DNA from 3 places in the Amycolatopsis balhimycina FH 1894 genome. Region 3 is predicted to be linked to each of the others. Evidence: riboswitches for the same ligand, from Rfam matches in the RefSeq annotation. Region 3 holds a riboswitch; each other region holds the start of a gene.
What was found. Region 3 has a riboswitch for S-adenosylmethionine ahead of A3CE_RS0142060 (aminotransferase class V-fold PLP-dependent enzyme). Riboswitches for the same ligand answer to the same signal wherever they lie in the genome.
Positions count from the first base shown of each region.

Region 1: linked by a shared signal. The riboswitch ahead of A3CE_RS0117435 (methionine ABC transporter ATP-binding protein) and the one ahead of A3CE_RS0142060 (aminotransferase class V-fold PLP-dependent enzyme) in region 3 are both predicted to bind S-adenosylmethionine.
Region 2: linked by a shared signal. The riboswitch ahead of thrC (threonine synthase) and the one ahead of A3CE_RS0142060 (aminotransferase class V-fold PLP-dependent enzyme) in region 3 are both predicted to bind S-adenosylmethionine.

Region 1 covers NZ_KB913037.1:3,999,165-4,007,008, forward strand. Annotated here, with positions in the region: gene A3CE_RS0117415 (fatty acyl-AMP ligase) at 1-486, opposite strand, end outside; gene A3CE_RS0117420 (P-loop NTPase family protein) at 511-1,092, opposite strand; gene A3CE_RS0117425 (ABC-F family ATP-binding cassette domain-containing protein) at 1,089-2,852, opposite strand; gene A3CE_RS0117430 (4-(cytidine 5'-diphospho)-2-C-methyl-D-erythritol kinase) at 2,909-3,871, opposite strand; gene A3CE_RS0117435 (methionine ABC transporter ATP-binding protein) at 3,981-4,994, opposite strand; SAM riboswitch class I at 5,204-5,294, opposite strand; gene rsmA (16S rRNA (adenine(1518)-N(6)/adenine(1519)-N(6))-dimethyltransferase RsmA) at 5,421-6,257, opposite strand; gene A3CE_RS0117445 (resuscitation-promoting factor) at 6,488-7,844, opposite strand, start outside.
Region 2 covers NZ_KB913037.1:8,654,697-8,662,540, reverse strand. Annotated here, with positions in the region: gene lepA (translation elongation factor 4) at 1-1,629, opposite strand, end outside; gene A3CE_RS0139790 (class I SAM-dependent methyltransferase) at 1,745-2,365, shown strand; gene A3CE_RS0139785 (VOC family protein) at 2,362-2,736, opposite strand; gene A3CE_RS0139780 (DMT family transporter) at 2,760-3,623, opposite strand; gene rpsT (30S ribosomal protein S20) at 3,899-4,159, shown strand; gene holA (DNA polymerase III subunit delta) at 4,390-5,370, opposite strand; SAM riboswitch class I at 5,517-5,650, shown strand; gene thrC (threonine synthase) at 5,663-6,928, shown strand; gene A3CE_RS0139760 (ComEC/Rec2 family competence protein) at 6,950-7,844, opposite strand, start outside.
Region 3 covers NZ_KB913037.1:9,102,281-9,110,124, reverse strand. Annotated here, with positions in the region: gene A3CE_RS0142075 (RluA family pseudouridine synthase) at 1-381, opposite strand, end outside; gene lspA (signal peptidase II) at 378-1,046, opposite strand; gene A3CE_RS58130 (hypothetical protein) at 1,070-1,678, opposite strand; gene A3CE_RS0142060 (aminotransferase class V-fold PLP-dependent enzyme) at 1,695-3,047, opposite strand; SAM riboswitch class IV at 3,086-3,200, opposite strand; gene A3CE_RS0142055 (potassium/proton antiporter) at 3,279-4,757, opposite strand; gene A3CE_RS0142050 (ArsR/SmtB family transcription factor) at 4,853-5,599, opposite strand; gene A3CE_RS0142045 (penicillin-binding transpeptidase domain-containing protein) at 5,682-7,304, opposite strand; gene ileS (isoleucine--tRNA ligase) at 7,386-7,844, opposite strand, start outside.

The DNA of each region.
Region 1 (7,844 bases), 5.1 Mb from region 3:
CAGCTGCAGCAGCGCGGTGTCGCCCTCGTCCGTGGCAACGACGTCGGCCAGCGGCTCGGCGGCGGCGAGGTCGGTGATGAGCTGGAACCCGATGCCCTTTTCCGCCAGCACCGGCGCGAGCTGGTCGAAGGGTTCGCCGAGCAGCACCAGGTCGGACCCGATCATCCCGAGCACCCGCACGGTGTCCTCGGCCCACTCGGCGAGATCGGTGCGCGGGGTCGGCTGGTGCAGCATGGTGACGCTGCCGCCGGCCAGCCACACGGCCTGCACGGTCGGCGCGATCAGCACCGGCGCCGCGGCCAGCACGGCGACGGCACCCCCGCGTTCGAACCCGCCGGCGACCAGCCCGCCGGCGATCCGCCGCGCTTCGGTGTGCACCTCGGCCCAGGTCCGGCGGACCGGCTCCTTCGGCTCGCCGGTGACCATGCCGCGCTGCTGCCCCCGCTTCGTCGCGGTGGCGACGAGCGTGTCCACGAACCTGCTCATAGCCGGAACATTACTGGGACACCGTCAACGCCCGCCGACCAAAGCGGAAACCGGCCCCCGAAGCCACCGGTTCACCTGGCGTTGCCCCCGCAGCCGCACGACCACGAGGTCGGGGTGGCTGTTCTCGTCGATCACCCGGCGGACCCGCGCGCGCATGATCGGGTGGTACCGCCACGCGAGCCGGATGATGTGGTTCCGGTCGGTGAAGAAGGTGCGCAACGGGCCTTCGACGTTCCCCCCGGCGATCTCCGAACCACGGCCGAAACGGCGTTGGAGCGTACGGATGACGACCCGGACCATCGCCAGGGCACGCGGGTGGTCGAGCCACACCAGCACGTCGAGGCGGGCGGTCATCCGCTCCCGGACTTCTTCGCCCTGCCATTCGATGGCCCAGACGTCGCGGCCCAGGTACTCGAGCAGGTCGGCCTGCCAGGTTTCCCGCACGGTCCAGCCGGGCCCGTGGAAGAAGGTTTCCATCTCGACGAACGGCACACCCAGGCGCTCGCACAGTGTGCGGGCGAGGGTCGACTTGCCCGATCCGGCGGAGCCCGCCACCGCGATCCGCCGGAGCACACCGAGGGGCTCGTCGGGCCCGATCACCCTCATTCGAGCAGCTCGGACGTCTCCAGCCAGCGGCCCTCGACGTCCTCGATCTCGCCCCGGACGCCCTTCAGCTCGGCGTTGAGCGCCATCAGCTTCGCCGGGTCGGTCGCGGCCTCCAGGAGCGACGCGTGGAGCTTCTCCTCCTTGGCGTGCAACTGGTCCAGCTTGCGCTCCAGCCGGCCGAGGTCCTTCTGCGCCGCGCGCAGGTCGGCCGCGGACTTCTTCGCTTCGGTCTTGGCCGCCGACGGCGCCGGGCCCGAAACGTCCTGGACTGCCGCGCGTCGGTTCAGGTACTCCTCGATGCCGCCGGGGAGGTGGGTGATCCGGCCGTCACCGAAGAGCGCGACGATCGTGTCGCAGACGCGTTCGACCAGGTAGCGGTCGTGGGAGACGACGACCATCGTGCCCGGCCAGCCGTCGAGGAGGTCCTCCAGCTGCTGCAGGGTGTCGATGTCCAGGTCGTTCGTCGGCTCGTCGAGCAGCAGGACGTTCGGCTCGGCCATCAGCAGCCGGCACAGCTGCAGCCGCCGCCGCTCGCCGCCGGAGAGGTCCCCGACCGGCGTCCACTGGCGCGCCTGCGGGAAGCCGAGCTTCTCCCCCAGCTGCGACGCGGTCATTTCCTGCTTGCCGAACACGACGCGCCCGGCCACCTGCTCGATCGCCTGCAGCACGCGCAGGTCGCCGGGCAGGTCGTCGAGCTCCTGGCGCAGGTGCGCCAGCGCGACCGTCTTACCCTCGATCCGACGGCCCGTCGAGCCCTCGACGTCGCCGCCGAGCAGCTTCAGCAGCGACGTCTTGCCCGAGCCGTTGATGCCGACGAGGCCGATCCGGTCGCCCGGCCCGACCCGCCAGGTGACGTGGTCGAGGAGCGTCCGCTCGCCCACCGTGTACGTCGTGTCTTCCAGCTCCAGCACGGTCTTGCCGAGGCGCCGCTTCGCGAACGCCTGCAGTTCGACGGAGTCGCGGGGCGGCGGGACGTCGGCGATCAGCGCTTCGGCCGCTTCGATGCGGTAGCGCGGCTTCGACGAACGCGCCTGCGGGCCGCGGCGCAGCCACGCCAGCTCCTTGCGGGCCAGGTTCTGCCGCTTCTCCTCGGCCGTCGCGGCCAGCCGCCCCCGCTCGGCGCGCGCGAAGATCCAGTCGGCGTAACCGCCTTCGTACTGCTCGACGCGGCCGTTCGCGACCTCCCACGTCAAAGTCGCGACGGTGTCGAGGAACCACCGGTCGTGCGTGACGACCACGACCGCGATCCGCCGGTTCAGCAGGTGGTCGGCGAGCCACTGGACACCTTCGACGTCCAGGTGGTTGGTCGGCTCGTCGAGCACGACGAGGTCGAGCTCCCCGGTCAGCGCGGCGGCCAGGGAGACCCGGCGCCGCTCACCGCCGGAGAGGTTCGCGGTGGGTGTGTCGAGCCCGATCGCGGTGATGCCCAAGCCGTCCACAATGGACCGCACGCGCGCGTCGGCCGCCCATTCGTGCTCGGCGCCATAGCGTTCGAGCACGACCTCGCCGACGCTGCTGCCGTCCGGCAGCTCGGTCCGCTGGGTGACCACGGCCATCCGCAGGCCACCGACGTGGCTCACCCGCCCGGAATCCGGCTCGGCGAGTCCGGAAAGGACTTCCAGCAGGGTGGTCTTGCCGCCACCATTGAGGCCGACGACGCCGATGCGCTGCCCGGCCGCGACGCCGAGCGACACGCCGTCCAGCAGCGGGCGCACCCCGTACGACTTGCTCACCGCCTCGAGATTGACCAGGTTGGCCATCCGCTCAGCCGATCCTTTCCGAGAAACAGAGTTATCCGACCATCCACAGTGGAAGGTCAGGCGTGCACCCGCGGCGGCGCCGGGCGCGGCGCGTCGTCCCCGCCGACGACGCGGGCGCCGGGGACCGGGCCGTGCGCCACCCGGACCGTGCGGCACACCCCCGCCCCCGACAGCTCCGCGGCGACCTCCACCGCGGACTGCGCGTCTTCGCACAGGAACGCACACGTCGGGCCGGAACCGGACACCGTGCCGGCCAGCGCGCCCGCGTTGACGCCCGCCCGGAGCGTGCGGCGCAGCTCGGGCCGCAGCGAAACCGCCGCCGCCTGGAGGTCGTTGCCCAGCAGCAGGGCCAGCTGGCGCGGGTCGCCCGAGGCCAGCGCCTCGACGACCGGGGTGTGCGAGCCGATCCGGGGCGGGTTGCCCGCCGCACGCAGGCGGTCCAGTTCGCCGAACACCTTCGGCGTCGACAGCCCTTCGGAGTCGAAGGCCAGCACCCAGTGGAACGTGTGCCGCCCGAGCACCGGGACGAGCTTTTCGCCGCGCCCGGTCCCCAGCGCGGTGCCGCCGTAGAGCGCGAACGGGACGTCGCTGCCGAGCCCGGCGGCGATCTCGGCCAGCTCGTCGCGGGTGACGTCGAGACTCCACAGGCTCGCGAGCCCGACCAGCGTCGCCGCCGCGTCGGCACTGCCGCCCGCCATTCCGCCGGCGACCGGGATGCCCTTGCGCAGCACCACCCGGACCTTCGGCTCGCCGGTGCGGCCGACGTGCGCGGCCAGCGCTTCGACGGCCTGCCAGGCCAGGTTTTCGGGGCCGGTCGGAACCGAGCCCTCCCCCTCGCCGTAGACCTCGATACCGGGTTCGTCGGTGGCCGCGACGGTCACCTCGTCGGTCAGTGACAGGGCCTGGAACACGGTCACCAGCTCGTGGTAACCGTCTTCACGCAGGTCGTCGACCGAAAGGTGCAGGTTGACCTTGGCCGGGACCCGGACGGTGACTGGAGGCGGAACAACAGCGAGCACCCGACCAGCCTACGTGCTCGTGCCGGTCGCACTTCCACCAGGAAGTTCGTGAAGGCCACCTTCCGGAACTACAAGTTCCTCAAGGTGGCCTTCACGAAGCTTGCCCAGGTCAGGCGGCCGCGATGCCCTGCGGGCCGCGGGCGGTGTGCGTCACGTGGCCGCCGCGCTCGGCGACCCACGCCAGCGCCGCGTCGGCCCGCTCGCCGCGGACGCCGAGGCGGAACCGGCCGACCGGCGTGTCGCCGATCCGGGTCAGGCCGCCGCCGATCGTGGCGAACTCGACGTCGAAGCGGCCCGCGGCCTCGGGCAGCAGCGCACCCACCGACGCGAAGCCGATCAGCACGACATCGGCCGAGCGGTCGTAGCGCGCCACCTGCGAACGGGACGTCTCGATGGCCGGCAACAGCGCCCGCGCGGTGCGGCTGGCCGGGTCGGAGATCAGGTCGAGCACGGTGCCTCGCTCGACGACCGTACCGTCTTCCAGCACGGCGACGTCGTCGCAAAGCCGGCGGACCACGCCCGCGTCCGGCGTCGTGACCACGACGGTGACCCCCAGCTCGGACCGCGCCCGGTCGAGGACGGTCAGGACGGCGCCGGCCTCCTCCGGGTCGACACCGGCGGTCGGGTCGTCGGCGAGCAGCACGGCGGGGGCCGCCGCCAGCGCCCTCGCGACCGCGACACGGCGGAGCTGACCGGCGGACAGCTCACCGGGACGCTGCGCGGCGCGCGGCGTCAGGCCGACGAGGTCGAGCAGCGAGCCGACCCGGCTGCGGCGCTGCGGGCCGTCGACGCCGAGCTGCTCGAGCGGGGCAGCGATGTTGCCGGCGATCGTGCGCTCGGCGATCAGCTCCGGCTTCGTCGAAACGACACCCAGCTGACGGCGGATTTCGCGGAGCCGGCGGCCGTCGAGCGTGCCGGTGTTGAGGCCGTCGAGCCGGACGACGCCGCGGTCGGGCCGCTCCTGCAGCGCGATGCACCGGGCGAGGACGGACTTGCCCGACCCGGCGGGACCGACCACGCCGAACAGCGAGCCGGCCTGGACGTCGACACTCACGTCGTGCAGCGCGACGACCGAATTTCCGTTGGTGGCAAAGGATTTGGACAGGTTTTCGACGGTGATCACGAAGGCTCCAGAAAACGGGGTGCGCGCAGGACGCGGCACCCGGCCGCAAGCGAGTTCCGTCCACTGCGGACGGTGCGTGAAGAAGAGGTGGACCGGCTGGGGCTAGCTCAGTTGGAGCGCCGACATGCGGTCACGGAGCGGCGGCCTTCGTCGACAACGCGACGCCGGGTGAGGAGCAGGGGGCGAGCTACCCTCTTCATCGAAAACGGCCTCCATCGGTCCTGGCGGTAGCACCTGCCCTGCGGAGGGTGGTTGCTGCGACTTCGGCGAGCCAGGTCTCTCAGTCGCTCGGGATGGACGTACTGAGTAAAACCGATCCCACGGAGCGAAAGCAAGCCTGTTGGCCCAGATCACACGACTGGCGGCGTCCGGATCGCGGGATCACGGGCGGAGAGGACGTATTTTCACGCTTCCACTGTGGAGTGCCTAACGCGCGGCGGCGATCCGCACGAAGTCGTGCACGTTCAGCTGCTCACCGCGGGTCCTGGGGTCGATCCCGGCGGCCGTCAGCAGTTCGCCGGCACGCTCGGCCGAGCCCGCCCAGCCCGCGAGCGCGGCCCGGAGCGTCTTCCTGCGTTGTGAGAAAGCAGCGTCCACCAGGCCGAAGAGCAGCTCCCGGTCGTCGGACGCCGTCGTGTCGCCGCGTTCCAACGCGACGAGCGCGGAATCGACGTTCGGTACGGGCCAGAACACCGAGCGTGGCACGGCGGCGACCTTGCGTGCGGTGCCGTACCAGGCGAGCTTGACGCTCGGCACGCCGTAGATCCGGCTGCCGGGGCCGGCGGCCATCCGCTCGGCGACTTCGGTTTGGACCATGACCAAACCGGTCTTCAGCGAGGGCACCTCGGCCAGCAGGTGCAGCACGACGGGCACGGCGACGTTGTAGGGCAGGTTGGCGACGAGCGCGGTCGGCTCGCCCAGTTCCTCGCGGGTGACGCGCAGGGCATCGGCCCCGACGACGGTCAGCCGCTCCGCGGCTTCGGGGCCCCGTTCGGCGACGGTCTTGGGCAGCCGCTCGGCGAGCTTGGGATCGATCTCGACGGCGACGACCCGCGCGCCGGTGGCGAGCAGCCCGAGGGTCAGCGACCCGAGCCCGGGCCCGACCTCGAGGACGACGTCGTCCGGGGCGACGCCGGCGAGCTCGACGATCCGGCGGACGGTGTTGGGATCGTGCACGAAGTTCTGCCCGAGCTTCTTGGTCGGCCGGACGTCCAGCTCGGCCGCCAGCCCGCGGATCTCGGCAGGTCCCAACAGTTCAACCACCGGACGAGCCTACCCAGAGGGTCGGCTGACGTGCCCGGACGGTCGGCTTGCGTACCCGGAGGGTCGGCTCGCGTGCTTGAGGCCCGATCTCGCGTGATTGAGCGCGTAACTCGCGTGATTGGAGGGTCGACACGCGTGATTGGGGGGACGACACGCGTGATTGGGGGGGACGACACCGGGCACGCGAAACGGCCCCCGTCCGGAGGACGGGGGCCGTTTCAGAGGGACTGTCAGGCCTTCTTGCCGCAGACCGGCCAGGCGCTGTAGCTGCCGCCGCGGCCGGCCTTGACCTTCTCCGCGATCGCGATCTGCTGCTCACGCGAAGCCTGGTTCGGCAGCGCGGCGTACTGGTCGCCGCCGTAGGCGTTCCACGTCTGCTTGTCGAACTGGAGGCCGCCGTAGTAGCCGTTGCCGGTGTTGATCGACCAGTTGCCGCCCGACTCGCACTGGGCGATGCGGTCCCACGCGGAGCCGTCACCGATGTCCGGCGTCGGGGCCTGCTTGGTGCCGACGTGGATGATCTTCGGCTTCGGCTGGGTGATGACCTGCTCGGAGACGCTCTCGCGAGCGACCTCCTTGCCGTTCTTCTGCGTGACCTTGTAGGTCACCATCTTCTCGCCGGGCGTGCCGGGGTCCTCGACCGAGGTCTTGCCCTTGGCGAGGTCCGGGTCGTCGACCTTCTGCTCGGGCGGGGCGATGGACTCCTTCTGGACGACCGTCGAGACGCCGGTGCGGCTGATGTGCACCTCGGCGCCGTCGGTCAGCTTGACGTCCAGACCACCCTCGGCCTGGTCCTCCGGGCCCAGGGTGAGCTTGTACTCGCCCAGGAACTCCTTCGTCGTGACCGCGGTCGTCTTCACCTGCTTCGGCGCGTTGGCGCCGTCGTACAGGGTGACGTTCTTCAGGGTCTTGATCTCGACGGTGGCGCCCTGCAGGGGCAGCTCGCCGTCCTTCGGCATCGACATCCACGTGCCGGGCTTGTCCATGCCGGCCATGCCGAGCTGGGACAGCGCGTCGCCGAGGTGGGTCGCACGGACCCAGGAGGTGTGCTCCGCGCCGTCGACGATCATCTTCAGCTGGCGGCCGCGCTCCAGCTTGATGACGCCGCCGTCGCCGACCTCCGCCTGCGGGGACGGGGAGAGCGAGTCGTGCGCGCCGACGGAAAGGCCCGCGTCCTCGAGCACCTCGCCGACGGTGTCGCCGAAGGAGTGCACGGTCTGCTGGTGGCCGTCGACGTCGACGGTGATGCTCTTGTTCATCGCCAGCGCGGCCGCGCCGCCACCGGCGACGCTGATCATGACGCTGAGGACGGCACCCTTGAGGAACCGGCGCTTCCAGACCTTGGTGGTCTGGCGGAGCCCCTCGTCCAGCGCGGCCCGCTTTTCCTGCGGCGACATGGTGCGGTCCGCGTCGAACCCGTCCGGGATGACGATCGGCGGCAGGTACGTGGTCTCCGCGTTGATGAGGCGGATCAGCTCGTCGACGTCGACGTCGATCTCGGCCATCATCGCGTCGGCGTCGGGGCCGAGCGCGGCGAGGATGTCCTGCTGCGTGATGTTCGGGTCGTCGGAGAAGTCCAGCTGGCCG
Region 2 (7,844 bases), 450 kb from region 3:
CTGGATGGGCACCTCGAAGTTCTGCCGCGGGATCAGCTCGCGGAGCCGGTTCACCATCCGGTTGCCGTAGTTGTAGGCGTCGTCCTTGTGCACGATCGCGGAGAACGCGTCCACGGCCTCGCCCTGCAGCAGGATGTCCACCTTGACCAGGTCCGCCGCCTGCGTACCGGCCTCTTCGTAGTCCAGGGACGCATACCCCCGCGTACGCGACTTCAGCGTGTCGAAGAAGTCGAAGATGATCTCGCCCAGCGGCATGTTGTACCGCAGCTCGACCCGGTCCTCGGACAGGTAATCCATGCCGAGCAGCTGGCCGCGCTTGTTCTGGCACAGCTCCATGATCGTGCCGATGAATTCCGACGGCGCCAGGATGCTGACCTTGCTGACCGGCTCGAGCACCTTGTCGATCTTGCTCCCGGTCGGCCAGTCCGACGGGTTGGTGACGTGGATTTCCTTGCCGTCGTCCAGCACCACGTCGTAGACCACGTTCGGTGCGGTGGAGATCAGGTCGAGGCCGAACTCGCGCTCGAGCCGGTCGCGCGTGATCTCCAGGTGCAGCAGGCCGAGGAAGCCGCAGCGGAAGCCGAAGCCCAGCGCCACCGACGTCTCCGGCTCGTAGTCGAGCGCGGCGTCGTTCAGCTGGAGCTTGTCCAGCGCCTCGCGCAGCTCGGGGTAGTCGGAACCGTCCACCGGGTACAGACCGGAGTAGACCATCGGCTTCGGCTCGCGGTAGCCCGCCAGCGCTTCCTTCGCGCCGTGGCGCTCGGACGTCACGGTGTCGCCGACCTTGGACTGGCGGACGTCCTTCACGCCGGTGATCAGGTAGCCGACCTCGCCGACGCCCAGGCCCTTGCTGGGCTTGGGCTCCGGCGAGATGATGCCGACTTCCAGCAGCTCGTGGGTGGCGCCGGTGGACATCATCTTGATGCGCTCGCGCGGGGTGATCTTGCCGTCGACCACCCGGATGTAGGTGACGACGCCGCGGTAGGTGTCGTACACCGAGTCGAAGATCATCGCGCGGGCGGGCGCGTCCGCGTCGCCCTGCGGCGCCGGGACCGACTTCACGACCTCGTCGAGCAGCGCGCCGACGCCCATGCCGGTCTTGGCCGAGACCCGCAGGACGTCGTCCGGCTCGCAGCCGATGATGTGGGCCAGCTCACCCGCGTACTTGTCGGGGTCGGCCGAGGGCAGGTCGATCTTGTTGAGCACCGGGATGATCTGGAGGTTGTTCTCCAGCGCGAGGTAGAGGTTGGCCAGCGTCTGGGCCTCGATCCCCTGCGCCGCGTCGACCAGCAGGACGGCGCCTTCGCACGCCTCCAGGGCCCGGGAAACCTCATAGGTGAAGTCGACGTGGCCGGGGGTGTCGATCATGTGCAGGACGTGGTCCTGCCCCTCGACCTTCCAGGGGAGCCGGACGTTCTGGGCCTTGATCGTGATCCCGCGCTCGCGCTCGATGTCCATCCGGTCGAGGTACTGCGCGCGCATGGCCCGCTCTTCCACGACGCCGGTGAGCTGCAGCATGCGATCGGCCAGGGTGGACTTGCCGTGGTCGATGTGCGCGATGATGCAGAAGTTCCGGATGAGCTCCGGAGGCGTGAAGGTCGTGTCGGCGAACTTGTTGAGCGCTGTCACTCGAATGAGTCCTCGGAAAGTCGGGGATGGCCACCTCTATCGTCCCATGGCCCTCCGGGTGCGGGTGGGGGTCATCCCCGATGCGGGGTTTCGCGATCCGTGGTGCCCTCGAAGTATGAGTACTCCGCACCAGCCGGCACCCCCTCCCCAGCCGGAGACCAGCGGCTTTGCCCGCGTCCTCGACCGGACGTTCGGTCACCCCTCCGGCGCGCTCGGCCGCCTCGGCGGCTGGGTCATGGCCCGCGGCAACGCCGCCACCGAACACCGCGTCGTCGACCTGGCGAAGATCGAGCCGGACGAGACCGTCCTGGTCGTCGGGCCCGGCCCCGGCGTCGGGCTGGACGCCGCCGCTCGCCTGGCCGGGCGCACCGTCGGCGTCGACCCCTCCCCCGAGATGCTCGCGCTGTGCCACGAGCGCTGCGGCGACCGGGCCGAGCTGCGCGAGGGTTCGGCCGCCCGCACCGGCGAGCCGGACGGGTCGGCCGACGTCGTCCTGACCGTCAACAACGTCATGCTCTGGGACGACCGCGCGGCGGGCTTCGCCGAGCTGTTCCGGGTGCTGCGCCCCGGCGGGCGGCTGCTGCTGTCCGCGCACGAGAAGTGGCTGCCCGTGAGCAGGCACGTGCTGGCCGACGAGGCCGCCGCGGCGGGGTTCACCGACCTGCAGACGTGGACCTGGGAGCCGCCGGGCTTCACCGCGCTGGCCGCGCAGCTGCGCGCCGTCAAACCGGCCTAACGGGTGTCCGTGCGGATCGGGTGGCCCTCGGGCACCTCGACCAGCACGATGCGCGTGCCGTCCGGATCGGCGATCCAGGCCTCGTCGAGGCCCCAGGGCTCGCGCCGGGCGTCCCGCACGGGCTCCAGGCCCTTCGCCTCGAGGTCGGCCAGGGTGCCGGCCAGGTCGCGGACCTGCAGCCAGAGCACCAGGTCGGGCGACGCGCCCGCCTCCCCCCGGCCGGAGACCTCCAGGGACCCGTGGCCAAGGAAGAACACGGTGCCGCCGGGGAACTCCCGCTCCACGGCCAGGCCGAGAAGCTCGCGGTAGAACGCCGTGGACGCCGCTGCGTCGCGCGGGCGGATCAGCAGCCGGCTCTTCAGGATCTCCATCCGCCCATCCCTACCGGACGGGCTCAGGCCGCCGCAATCGCGACGATCCCGGACAGCACGATCACCGCCCCGGCCAGGCGTCGGACGGCGTCCCGCTCGCCCAGCACCAGCCACGCGGCGAGGCCACCCAGCACGATGCTCAGCTCCCGGGCGGGCGCGACCAGGCTGACCGGCGCCATCGTGAGGGCGAACAGCACGAGGATGTAGGCGAGCGGCGACAGCAGCGCGACGAGCAGCACTTCGCGGCGCTGCTCCCGCCAGATCCGGGCCACCTCGGCGCGGCCGGCCAGCGCACCCGGCACGAGCATGACGCTCTGCAGGACCGAACCGAGGCCGAAGTAGACGACCGGCGGCACGCCGACGCCGGTCACCGAGTGCGCGTCCCAGAGCGTGTAGCCGGCGATGACGGCGCCGGTCAGGAGGCCGTAGAAGACACCGGCTTTGACCGCGTGCGTCCCGCTTCCGGTGCGACCGGTGCTGATGACGAGCACCCCGGCGATCACCAGGAACGCGCCGAGCAGGCCCAGCCACCCGGGCCGCTCGCCGAGCACGAACACGGCGGCCAGCACCGACAGCAGCGGACCGGTGCCCCGCGCGACCGGGTAGACGACCGAGAGATCGCCGGCCCGGTACCCCCGCTGGAGCACGATGCCGTAAGCGACGTGCAGCACCGACGTGCCCGCGGCGGCGAGCAGCCAGCTCCACTGTGGACGCTGCGGCCCGACGGCCAGCAGCACGACCGTCACGGGCAGCAGCACGACGGCGGAAACCGTGTAGTAGAGCCAGACGAACTGGGTGCCGCCGGAGGAGATCCGTTTCGCGGCCAGGTTCCACACCGCGTGCACGACGGCGGCGACGAGGACGAGGGACAGGGCAGTGGCGTTCATGGGACCCCTTACGGGGTTTCCGCGCGTACGGAAGCCCGGCCCGCCGGGCTTTCCCCCGTCAGCTGCACGACCGGCCGTCCGGCTCGCCGGTCCTGGTGTGTCGTGCGACCGACGGTACCCCTGGTGATCGGATCCCGGCGCGGGCCGCCGTGAGCTGGGCTGTTAGAGTGGTCGCTCGTTGCCGTGCGGCATTCCGTCATGGAGGAAACCCGCTCCTCGAGCAGGGCCACATCAGCGCGGCGGCGAATCTCACCGAGTGAAACAGGAGTTGCCCTATGGCCAACATCAAGTCGCAGATCAAGCGCATCACGACGAATGAGAAGGCGCGTCAGCGCAACCAGGCGATCCGGTCCTCGGTGAAGACCGCGATCCGCAAGGTCCGCGAAGCCGCCGAGGCCGGCGACAAGGCCAAGGCCGTCGAGCTGCAGCGCGACGCCGCCCAGAAGCTGGACAAGGCCGTCTCGAAGGGCGTCATCCACGCCAACCAGGCCGCCAACAAGAAGTCGGCGCTGGCGAAGCGCGTCAACGCGCTCTGAGCTGCGTGATTTCTGGAAAGCCCCGGCTCCGGCCGGGGCTTTCTTCATGCCTTGGGGGCGCTGGGCGGAGATGCTTCATGCCTTGGGGGCGCTGGGCGGAGATGCCGCGCCCGCAGGGACGAGACATCGGTGGCCGGCAGGCTCTCGGGTCAGCCGTTGCGCGGAGTCGATGCTCCTTCGCTACCGCCTGCCTCTACGAGTGATCAGCCGGTCCGGCTTGCCCGCGTCGGTCAGCGGTCGCCTTTTGCCGCGGCCACCTCGAGGACCGCGCGCTCCAGCGCGTAGCCCGGGTCCGCCGCCACGCCCTTGACCTCGGCGTTCAGCCGCGCGACCACGCGCATCGCCGTGGCCAGGCCGTCGGGGTTCCAGCCGCGGGACTGCCCCTGCGCCTTGCGGATCTTCCAGGGCGGCATGCCCAGCTCGCCCGCCATCTGGTTGGGGTTGCCCCGGCCCGCGCCGGAGACTCGCGCGATGGTGCGGACCGCGTCGGCCAGCGCGTCGGCGACCAGGACGTGCGGGACGCCGAGCTGCATCGCCCACCGCAGCGACTCCAGCGCCGCCGCGCGGTCACCGCTCACCGCCTTCTCCGCCACCGCGAAGCCGGTGACGTCGGCGCGGCCGCGGTGGTAGCGGCGGACCGCCTCCGCGTCGACGGACCCGCCGGTGTCCGCGACCAGCTGCGTCGCCGCCGACGACAGTTCCCGCAGGTCGGAGCCCACGGCGTCGATCAGCGCGGCCACCCCGGCCGGGTCGATCTTGCCGTGCACCCGGCGCACCTCGTGGCGCACGAACTGCTCGCGCTCGGCCGGCTTGGTCAGCTTCGGGCACTCCGTGACCTCGGCGCCGGCCTTCTTCAGCACCGCCGGGAGCGTCTTGCCCGCCTTGCTGCGGCCGCCGCCGGTGTGCACGACCACGAGCACGACCCCGTCCGCCGGGTCCTTCAGGTAGGCCGCGACGGCGTCCGCCAGCTCCTGCGAGATGTCCTGCGCCGACTCGAGGACGATCACCCGGCCTTCGCTGAACAGCGACGGGCTGACCAGTTCGGCGAGCTCAGGGGCTGTGAGATCGGACACCCGGACGCGGGTCAGCTCCGCCGTCGCGTCCCTTGCCCGGGCGGCGGCGAGCGTCTCACGGACGGCCCGCTCGATCAGCAGTTCTTCCTCACCCAGGACCAGCTGCAGCGGGGCCGGGGCGGTGGCTTGCGCGGTCACCCGTGAATCCTCTCACTCGCTCCCCCATGCGCCCGCTCCGGTGATGTCGAGCGGGCACCGTGGCACAGCGCGAGCGCCATGTCGTACGGTGTAGCCGAGGCAGCCGCCCCGGGTTTTCCGGTGGGCGCGCACCGACAACTGAATACCGCTCATCCAGAGGGGCAGAGGGAACGGCCCGACGAAGCCCCGGCAACCGGCGTACAGCCTGTCATCCCGCGATCGCGGGGTAGCTGACGACCACGGTGCCAATTCCGGCCCGCTTCGGCGGGGCAGATGAGGAAGGAACCTCGCGATGACCGCAACCCTCGGCACGACCTCCGCCACGAAGACCCCGGATCTCGGTCCCGCCGTCGAACTGGTGTCGAAGGAAGAGGGCCACCGGCAGCCCCTCGCCCCCGAATTCGTCTCCGCCGAGGACTTCTCGCCGCTCGAGGTCGCCTACGACTTCGGCCGCGTCCGCCGCGAAGACATCGAGGCCGGCCCCAAGAACATCTGGCGCTACAAGAAACTCCTCCCGGTTCCGTCCAACGTCGAAGAGATCCCGAACACCGAGCCCGGCGCGACCCGGCTGGTCCGTGCCGACCGCCTCGCCAAGGAACTCGGCCTCAAGCGCGTGTGGGTCAAGGACGACACCGGAAACCCGACGCACTCCTTCAAGGACCGCGTCGTCGCCGTCGCGCTCGCCGCGGCCCGCGAGTTCGGGTTCGAGGTGCTCGCCTGTCCCTCGACCGGCAACCTGGCCAACGCGACGGCCGCCGCCGCGGCACGCGCCGGCTGGCGGTCGGTCGTGCTGATCCCGAAGACCCTCGAGCGCGCCAAGATCCTCACCACCGCGGTGTACGACGGCGACCTCCTCGCCATCGACGGCAACTACGACGACGTCAACCGCCTGGCCACCGAACTCGCCGGCGAGCACCCGACGTGGGCGTTCGTCAACGTGAACGTCCGGCCGTACTACTCGGAAGGCTCCAAGACGCTGGCCTTCGAGGTCGCCGAGCAGCTCGGCTGGCGCATCCCGCCGCAGATCGTCGTGCCGATCGCCTCCGGTTCGCAGCTGACCAAGGTGGACAAGGGTTTCCGCGAGCTGGGTCAGCTCGGTCTCGTGGACGCCAGCCCCTACAAGGTGTTCGGCGCGCAGGCCACCGGCTGCTCGCCGGTGTCGGCGGCGTTCCGCGCCGGCCAGGACGTGGTCCAGCCGGTGAAGCCGGACACCATCGCCCGCTCGCTGGCGATCGGCAACCCGGCCGACGGCCCGTACGTCCTCGACATCGTCAACCGCACCGGCGGCGCGATCGAGGACGTCAGCGACGAAGAGGTCGTCGAAGGCATCCGGCTGCTGGCCCGCACGGAAGGCATCTTCACCGAGACGGCCGGCGGTGTCACCGTCGCCACGGCGAAGAAGCTCGTCGAGACCGGCAAGCTGGACCCGGACGCCGAGACCGTGCTGCTCATCACCGGCGACGGCCTCAAGACCCTCGACGCGATCGAGAACCACGTGGGCCCCAAGGCGGTCCTGCCGCCGTCGGCCGCGGCCGTGAACAAGGCACTAGGTTACTGACGTCCCGCGGCTCGCCCCCGCTCAACGCCGGGGCGGGCCGCGTGGCTCGCCCCGGCGCACGATCGCGGGGCCGGCGACGACAGCGGTGTCCCCGTCCACGTCCGTGCGCGTCACGCGCGCGCCGAGCGCGGTGAGGCTGTCCATTGTGGACTTGCTCGGGTGCCCGTAGCTGTTGCCCGCGCCCACGCTGACCAACGCCACCCGCGGCGCCACCGCCGCGAGGAACGAAGGCAGTGAGTAGCGGCTGCCGTGGTGCGGCACCTTCAACACCTCCGCCTTCAGATCTCCGACGTCGGCCAGCAGGTCCGCCTGCGCCGCCAGTTCGACGTCACCGGTCAGGAGTGCCCGCCCGGCCGGGGTTTCCGCGCGCAGCACCACCGAACTGTTGTTGATCGTGGTCCCGTCCTGCAGTCCGGCGGAGCGAGCCGGCACGTACCGCGGGCCGAGCACGTCCAGCGCGAGCCCCGGCCACTCCAGCCGTTCCCCCGGGTTCAGCTCGACCAGCGGCACCGCCTGCCGGGCGGCCTCCGCGGCGACCTGCCGCCACGCCCACTCCGGCGCGCGTCCCGGCCCGACGGCGATCCCGCCGACCGCCCGGCCGTCGAAGACCGACGCGAGCCCGCCGATGTGATCGGCGTGCAGGTGGCTCAGCACCAGCAGCGGGATCCGGTCGACGGCCAGCCGGTGCAGGCACTCGTCGACCGGCCCCGGCTCCGGTCCGGCATCGACGACGACGGCCCGTCCCGGCTCGGCGGTCGCCAGCACGACCGCGTCACCTTGGCCGACGTCGCACTCGACCATCGCCCAGTTCCGCGGTGGCCACGCCGGCGCGAGCACTCGCACCGGGACGAACACCAGCAGCGCGCCGACGACCAGCAGGGCCATGAGCAACCGCAGGCGCCGGTACCGGGCGGCG
Region 3 (7,844 bases):
GCCCGACGTCGCGATGCGCAGGCCCGCCGCGGCGAGGCCGCCGACGACGGTCGGGCCGGTCCAGCCCGGGCTCGGGTGCACCGCGACCCCGACCGGCTTGGAGATCACGACGATGTCGTCGTCGTCGTGGAGGATCTGCATGCCCGCGACCGGCTCGGCGACGATCTCGACCGGGTTCGCCGGCTCCGGGAGGGTGATCTCCAGCAGGCCACCCCCGGAGAGGCGGTCGGACTTGCCCGCGGGACGGCCGTCGAGCAGCACGTCCCCGGATTCGGCCAGTTCCGCGACGACGGTGCGCGAAAGGCCGAGCAGCTTGGCGAGGCCGGCGTCGACCCGCATCCCGTCGAGCCCGTCGGGCACCGGGAGCATCCGCGAGCTCACGCCTGCTCCTCCTGAGTCTTCTCGATCTTCTTCTTGTCCTTGGTCGACGTGCCGTCGTAGTCCTTGCCCAGCAGCGACAGCAGCACGATCAGAGCGCCGCCGACGCAGATCGCCGAGTCGGCGATGTTGAAGATCGCGAAGCCCTTGCCGTTGGGGGCGAACGCCGAGATGAAGTCGACGACGTGGCCCTGCAGCCCGCCGGGCGCGCGGAAGATGCGGTCGGTCAGGTTGCCGGTGGCGCCGGCGAGCACGAGGCCGAGGCCGATCGCCCAGCCGATCGACCGCAGCCGCCGCGACAGCCAGATGATGGCGATGACGACGGCCAGCGCGACCAGCGCGAGCACCCACGTCATGCCGGTGGCCATCGAGAACGCGGCACCCGGGTTGCGGATGACCTGCAGGTAGATCAGCCCGCCGAGGACCTTGACCGGCTCCTTGCCCTCCAGGTTGGCGACGACCAGGTTCTTCGTCACCAGGTCGATCGCCCAGAACACGGCGGCGACCGCGAACACCCAGCCGACCCGCCGCTTCGGCAGCAACGGCTTCGCCGGGACCTCCGGGTTCTCGGGCGCGTCGGCCTCGAGATCGGGCACGGCCTCGGGATCGGGCCCGGCCTCGGCGGGCGCGGCGGTGTCGGGTTCGGAGTGGCTGGGCTCGGTGCTCACCGGTCCATTGTCCACGGCGCTGGTCACGGCGTGTCGGCGGCGGTGTCGTGGCGGCGTCGCAGCAGGGCGGTGAAGGCCGCGGCGAGCAGCACGATCGCCGAGGCCAGCACCCCCACGAGGTCCGCCGAGAGCACCACGGCGACCAGGGCGAACGCGGCCGCCGTGAGCAGGACGAACCGGCTGCGCTCGTACGCGGCGAGCACGAGCAGGCCGAGCGTGGCCAGCAGTGGGCCGCGCAGGCCGTCGTCGAGCCGGAACTGCCAGGACCCGGCCAGGTCGAGCAGCGGGACGGCGAGCAGCGCGGCGACCGCGCCGAGGACGAACCGCCCGGTGCGGACCGGCCGGTGGGCGAACGCGTACCAGACGGCCGTGCCGGCGACCACCACGCCGAGCGTGACCAGCCACGCGGGCCCTTCGGGGAGGCCACGCGGCGACGAGTGGAAATAGTCCAGGGGCATCCGGTACGCCTCGCTGTACACCGTCGCGCCGTCCGGGACGGCCGGTCCGAGCAGGAGGTTCGCGGCCTCGCTCTCGGCTCGGCTACGGCGTGCCGCCAGCTGCACCGCGGCCAACCCGATCTGGGCGAACCCCAGCAGTGCCAGCGGAAACCAGAAACGCGGCCCTCTCCCCATCGGGCCAGGCTAGCGCTCAGCAGAACGGCGGCAGCTCCCGCGGGTCGCCCACCGGCGCCCAGCGGCCGTCCACCTTCGCGTACTCCCAGCGGGCTCCGCGCGCCACGATCTGCCGCAGCGCCAGGACCACGCGGTCGACGTGCTCCTCGGTGCTGCCGAGGCCGAGGCTGACGCGCACTGCCTGCCGCCCGTCGCCGCCGGTGACGCCGATCAGGCGCTGGGCCGCGATGTGGGCGCAGAAGGCGCCGTCGCGGACGCCGATGCCGTATTCGGCCGACAGCACCGCGGCGAGCCAGCCCGGGTCGAAGCCGTCGACGACGAAGCTGACCGTGCCGACCCGGTCGACCGGCGCGTCGAACAGCCGCAGTTCGGCGCAGCCCGGGATGCCCTCGAGGCCCTTGCGCAGCCGGGTGAGCAGGGCCTGCTCGTGCGCCACGACGGCGTCCCAGTCGCGGCTCAGGGTTTCGCACGCGACACCGAGCGCGTACACGCCGACGGTGTTGGGCGAGCCGGCTTCGTGCCGCTCCGGCCCGGTGTTCCAGACGACGGCGTCCTCGGTGACGAGCTTCGTCGCGCCGCCGCCGGCGAGGTACGGGCGGGCCGCGCGCAGCCAGTCGGCGCGGCCGATCAGCGCGCCCGCGCCGAAGGGCGCATACAGCTTGTGACCGGACAGCGCGACGTAGTCGACGTCCAGTTCCCTGATCGAGATCCGGCGGTGCGGGGCGAGCTGGGCGGCGTCGAGCGCGACGCGGGCGCCATGCCTGCGCGCCACCGCGGCGATCTCCGCCACCGGCAGCAGCTCACCGGTCACATTGGACGCTCCGGTGACGACGACCAGCCGCGGTCCTTCCGGGGCGTCCGCGAGCGCTTCGTCCACAGCGGACACCGCGGCGAGGCGGGTGCGCGGGGTCGGCAGCCGCCGGACGTTCGGCCCCTGCCACGGCAGGAGAGCGGCGTGGTGCTCGGTGTCGAACACGATCACCGTGGTGTGCCGGGGCAAGCTGCGGGCGAGCAGGTTGAAGGAGTCGGTGGTGTTGCGGGTGAACACGACGGTGTCGGTCCGCCGCGCGTCGACGAACCGGCGCAGGACGTCGCGGGTGCGCTCGTAGAGCCTGGTCGACACCTGCGACGCGAAGCCCGCGCCGCGGTGGACGCTGGCGTACCACGGCAGGAACTCGTCGACGGCGCTGCGGACGGCGTCGAGACAAGGGGCGCTCGCCGCGTGGTCGAGGTTGGCGTACCCGATGTCCCCACCGGTCACCAGCGGCACCCGCAGCGACGCACCGGCGACGGCGGGGATGTCCTGGGGGACAGTATTTTCGGGAGCGGCAGTATTTTCGAGCTGCGTGCGATCGATGGCGAGAGTCATCGGTGCCTCCTCGGCAGTCCGGGGGACCCCCGGCGAGGGGCCCGCGCTTGCCTGTCGCACGACGCGACCGGCCCGGTCTTCACCCGGGGCACCCCACCGCGGTAGGAGGGTTGCCGGCCAGCAAGCCGGGGCTTCGCGCTGGCACTCATGACCTGAGGCAAAAGGTAACCGAGAACGCGCCCCGCGGCCAACCCCCGCCTCACATTCTGAGACGGCGGTCACAGAGCGTGCTCAGCGGCCGGACTCGCCCTTCCAGCGGGCCAGGCGCCCGGCCCGGTCGACGGCGCGGAGCCGGCGTTCGGCGGCGTCGCGGACGTCACTCGTCGTGACGACCAGCAGCTGGTCGTTCTCCTGCAGCCGGCTGGTCTTCTGCGGCGTGAAACCCGTGCCGTCCCGCACGACCAGGCTGACCGTCGCCCCGATCGGCAGCCGCAGCTCGGACAGGTACACGCCGTGCATCTTCGAGCCGGGCTGGATCCGGACCTGCAGCAGCTCGGCCCCCAGCTCGTCCAGCGGCGCGGAGTCGACCTCGATCTCGTGCGCCTCGGACTTCTTGGCCAGCCCGAGCTTGCGCGCGAGCGGCCCGAGCGTCGCCCCCTGCAGCAGCGTCAGCACGATGACCAGCACGAACACCGCGTCGACCAGCCGCTGCGCGCCCGGCAGGCCCTCCGACAACGGGATCATGGCGAGCACGATCGGCACCGCGCCGCGCAGCCCGGCCCACGACAGGAACGCCTGCTCCCGCCACGGCAGCCGGAACGGCAGCATCGCCAGCACGACGGAGATCGGCCGCGCCAGCAGCAGCACGACGGCGGCCGCGACCAGGCCCGGCACGATCGCGTCGAGCAGCCGGCCCGGCGAGGCGAACAGGCCGAGCAGGACGAACAGCCCGATCTGCGCCAGCCAGCCCAGCCCCTCGGCGAACGACAGCGTGTCCGACCGGTGCGGCAGCCGCGAGTTGCCGAGCACCAGCGCGGCGACATAGGTGGCGAGCAGCCCGGACGCGTGCAGCAGCTGCCCGGACGAGTAGGCCACGACGCACACCGCGACCGTCGCGAGCGGGTAGAGGCCGGTGGCCGGCAGCGCGGCCCGGCGCAGCGCGAACCCGCCGAGCCAGCCGAACGCGAGCCCGATCACCAGGCCCGTCGTCAGCTCGTAGACCGCCAGCAGCGGCAACGTCCAGTCCACAGTGGAGCCCTCGGCCAGCACCACGACGGCGATGTAGGCCGGCGCGTCGTTGATGCCCGACTCGAGCTCGAGCGCCCCGGTGAGCCGTTTGCCGATCCCCGCCGTGCGCAGCACCGAAAACACCGCGGCCGCGTCGGTGGAGGCGAGCACCGCGCCCCACAGCAGGGCCAGCCGCCAGTCGAGGCCGAGCAGCCAGTGCAGGGCCGCGCCGGTGACCGCGATGCTCACCACGACAGCCACTGTGGACAGTGCGATCCCGCTGCCCAGCGCGGGTTTCACCGCCGACCAGCGCGTGGTCAGCCCGCCTTCGGCGAGGATCATGACGAGGGCGGCGAGGCCGAGCGACTGGGTCAGGCCCGGGTTGTCGAACCGGACTCCGAAGCCGGCTTCGCCCAGCACGACGCCGATCGCGAGGTAGAGCAGCAGCGAAGGCAGGCCGAGCCGGATCGACACGCGCACGGCGAGCACGGAGGCCAGCAGCACGACGCCGCCGACGCCGAGCAACACGGGGAGCTGGTCCATGCCGCCTCCTCCCGAGTGCCGTGGGCACTCAGAATAGTGAAGCGGCCGGGTTAACTCGTTCGTGTACCGCTGCCCCGCGGCGGCCCCCCGGTGTGTTAAGGCCTACCCAGCGCGTCGAGATCGACACCGAGTGCCGCGAAGGGCTGTGCCGCGCCCGGCAGGACCTTGACCGCGCGGTGCCCGTCCCGGGCGACCCAGCCGGCACCGACAGCGCGGTCCAACAGCGCCGCCGGCAGCGCCCCGGCGAGGTGGTCCCGGCGCTCCGTCCAATCCAGACAGTCACGCAGCAGCGGCCGCCGCCCGGCGGCGACCGGCACGCCCAGGCCCGCCAGCACCTCGCGGCCGCGGCCGGTCAGCGCCAGCCCCGCCGCCGCGTCGACCAGGCCGGTGGCCAGCATGCCGTCGCGGAGGGCGACCCCGAGCACACCGGCGAGGTGGTCGTAACACGTCCGGGCGAACCCGAGCCGCCGCACGCGCAACGACGACTTCAGCCCGGTCGCCGGCCGGTGCCCGGCAGTTTTTCGGGGGCTCCGGGTGGCGGAGCCCCCCGCCCGGGGCGGAGCCCCGGACGTCACTGCGTGCTGGGCGAGGTGCTCGATCAGCTCGGCGACGCGCGGATCGGCGATCCGGACGTAGCTGGCCCGGCCCTGCTTGGCCCGGGCGACGAACCCCGCGTCGGCCAGCCGGGTGACGTGCTCGCTGGCCGTCGAAAGCGCGATCCCGGCCGCCTTCGCCAGCTCACCGACCGTCCAGGCCCGCCCGTCCAGCAGGACGAGGCACATGGTGGCGCGGCTCGGGTCGGCCAGCACCGCGGCCACCTCGGCCAGCGCGATCGTCTCCATGCCCCCACGCTACGGCCCGCGAACTTCGGCCACGGCCGAACCGATGCGGCACTTTCCGGTGAAAGTGCCGCTCAGGCCGGGGTCAGAGGGCCTTGAGGAACTTGGTTGCCAGGCTGACCGCGGGGCCGGAGTCGTTCGACTTCTCCAGGACCACGGCGAACGCGATGTGGTCGCGGTAGCCGACGAACCAGCCCGTGGCGGCCGAACCGTCGCCGAACTGGGCGGTGCCGGTCTTGCCGAAGACGTTCCCCGCGCCCGCGGCACCGCGGGCGGTCCCGCTCGTGACCACCGCGCGCATCATCTTCCGCACCTCGCCGAGCACCGAGGACGGCGGCGGCGAGTAGCCCTTGACGACCGTGGTCTCGATGTCGTGCCACAGCTTCGGCGTGATCGCCTTGCCGGACGCGACGGTGGCGGCCATGACGGCGCCACCGAGCGCGCTGATCTGGATCCGGCCCTGGCCGAACCCGTCCTCGACCTGCTCGTCCTTGCTCGCCGCGGGCTCGACCTGCCCCAGCTCGGTGGACAGCCCGGGGATCTCGTAGTCGGCGTTCAGGCCCAGTTCGTCGGCCGCCTTCTTCAGCCCGTCCGCGGGCAGGCCGAGCGCGAGCTGCCCGAACGTGGTGTTGCAGGACCTCGCGAACGCCGTCTGCAGCGTCGTCGCGCCCAGCTCGAACCCCTCGTTCTTGACCGTCCGCGTGCCGATCGTCGCGACGCCGGGACAGTCGACCGGAGAGCCCGCGTTCAAGCCGCTCTGCTGGACGGCGGCGACCGAAGTGGCGATCTTGAACGCCGAACCGGGCTCGTACAGGCCGTTGAGCGCCTTCAGCGCGTCCCCGGCGGCGGCGTTCTGCGCCACGGCGAGGATGTCGCCCGACGCCGTGTCGAGGGCGACGAGCATCGCCGACCCCTGGTAGCCGTCCACCACGGCCTGGGCGGCGTTCTGCGCGGCCAGGCTCAGGCTCGACACGAGCGGCTTCGCCCCGTCCGACGCCTTGCCGAACAGCGTCTCGACGCTCTTGTCGGCGGCGTCGACCCGCTCGACGGTCAAGCCCCCGCCTTTCGCGGCCGTGACCTGCCCGGTGAGGGCCGAACGCAGCAGCGGCGCCGGGTTGCCGTCCACCGGCCGCACGCCGCCCGGCTCACTCACGAGCAGCGGCTTGCCGTCACGGTCGGTGACCGCGGTGGGGTCCTGCACGGCCGTGCCGATCATCAGCCGCTGCCCCGCCTCCAGTTTCGGGTGCAGCAGCGACGGCGCCCAGTGCACCAGCCACTTGCCGCCCGCCTGGGCGAGCTGGAACGGCACGTCGTACGTCCACGTCTTGCCCGGCTTCAACGCCCAGGACAGGTTGAACGTCCCGCCGGTCTGCTTCGCCCCGGCCGGGGTCGGCTGCAGGACGGTCAGCTTGGCCTTCACCGACGACGGGTTCAGCGCGTTCCGCGTGCTGCGCAGGGCCGTTGCGGCCGCCGCGGCGTCGTCGGTCAGCCTGCTCGCCGCGTCGGGGTTGTTCTCGGACAGGTCCTGCAGGTACTCGGTGATCGCCGAGTTCGGGTCGAGCGCGCCGGGACTCTCCACCGCCGTCGCCCCGGTGGCCGCTTCGGGCTTCGAACTCCCGCTGTTCAGCAGGAAGAACGCCGCCGCCACGACCACGACGACCAGCAGCGCGCCGCCGATCAGGATGCCCCGTCTTTTGGCCGGTCTCATTCCGCGTAACCCCTCCCCCAAGGTGCCGCCCCGAGCGGGGGTGGCCAGTCGGGTTGTCACCTTACTGGCCACCCCCGGCGGTCAGGCCTTCGCGACCCTGATGGTCACCTTCGTGCCGTCGCCGACCGTGCCGGCGAAGCCCTCGGCGACCGGGCCGTAGGTCACCGACGTCGCCAGCGTCTCCGAAGCCAGGAACTCTTCGTGCCGCTTCGCCGCTTCGACGACGTCGGAAGGCGCGTCGACCGTGAGCGCGATGCGGTCGGCGACGTCCAGCCCGGCGTCACGGCGAGCCTGCTGCACGACCCGGACCAGGTCGCGGACCAGGCCCTCGGCCGCCAGCTCCGGCGTCACGTCGGTGTCGATCAGGACCAGCCCGGACCCGCCGGGCAGTTCCGCCGCCGCGCCGCCGCCCTTGGCGACCAGGCGCCGCTCGAACTCGCCCTCCCGCAGCGCGATCCCGGCCGCGACGACGGCCCCGCCCTGGAGCGACCAGTCCCCGGCCTTGACGGCCCTGATCACCGTCTGGACGTCCTTGCCCAG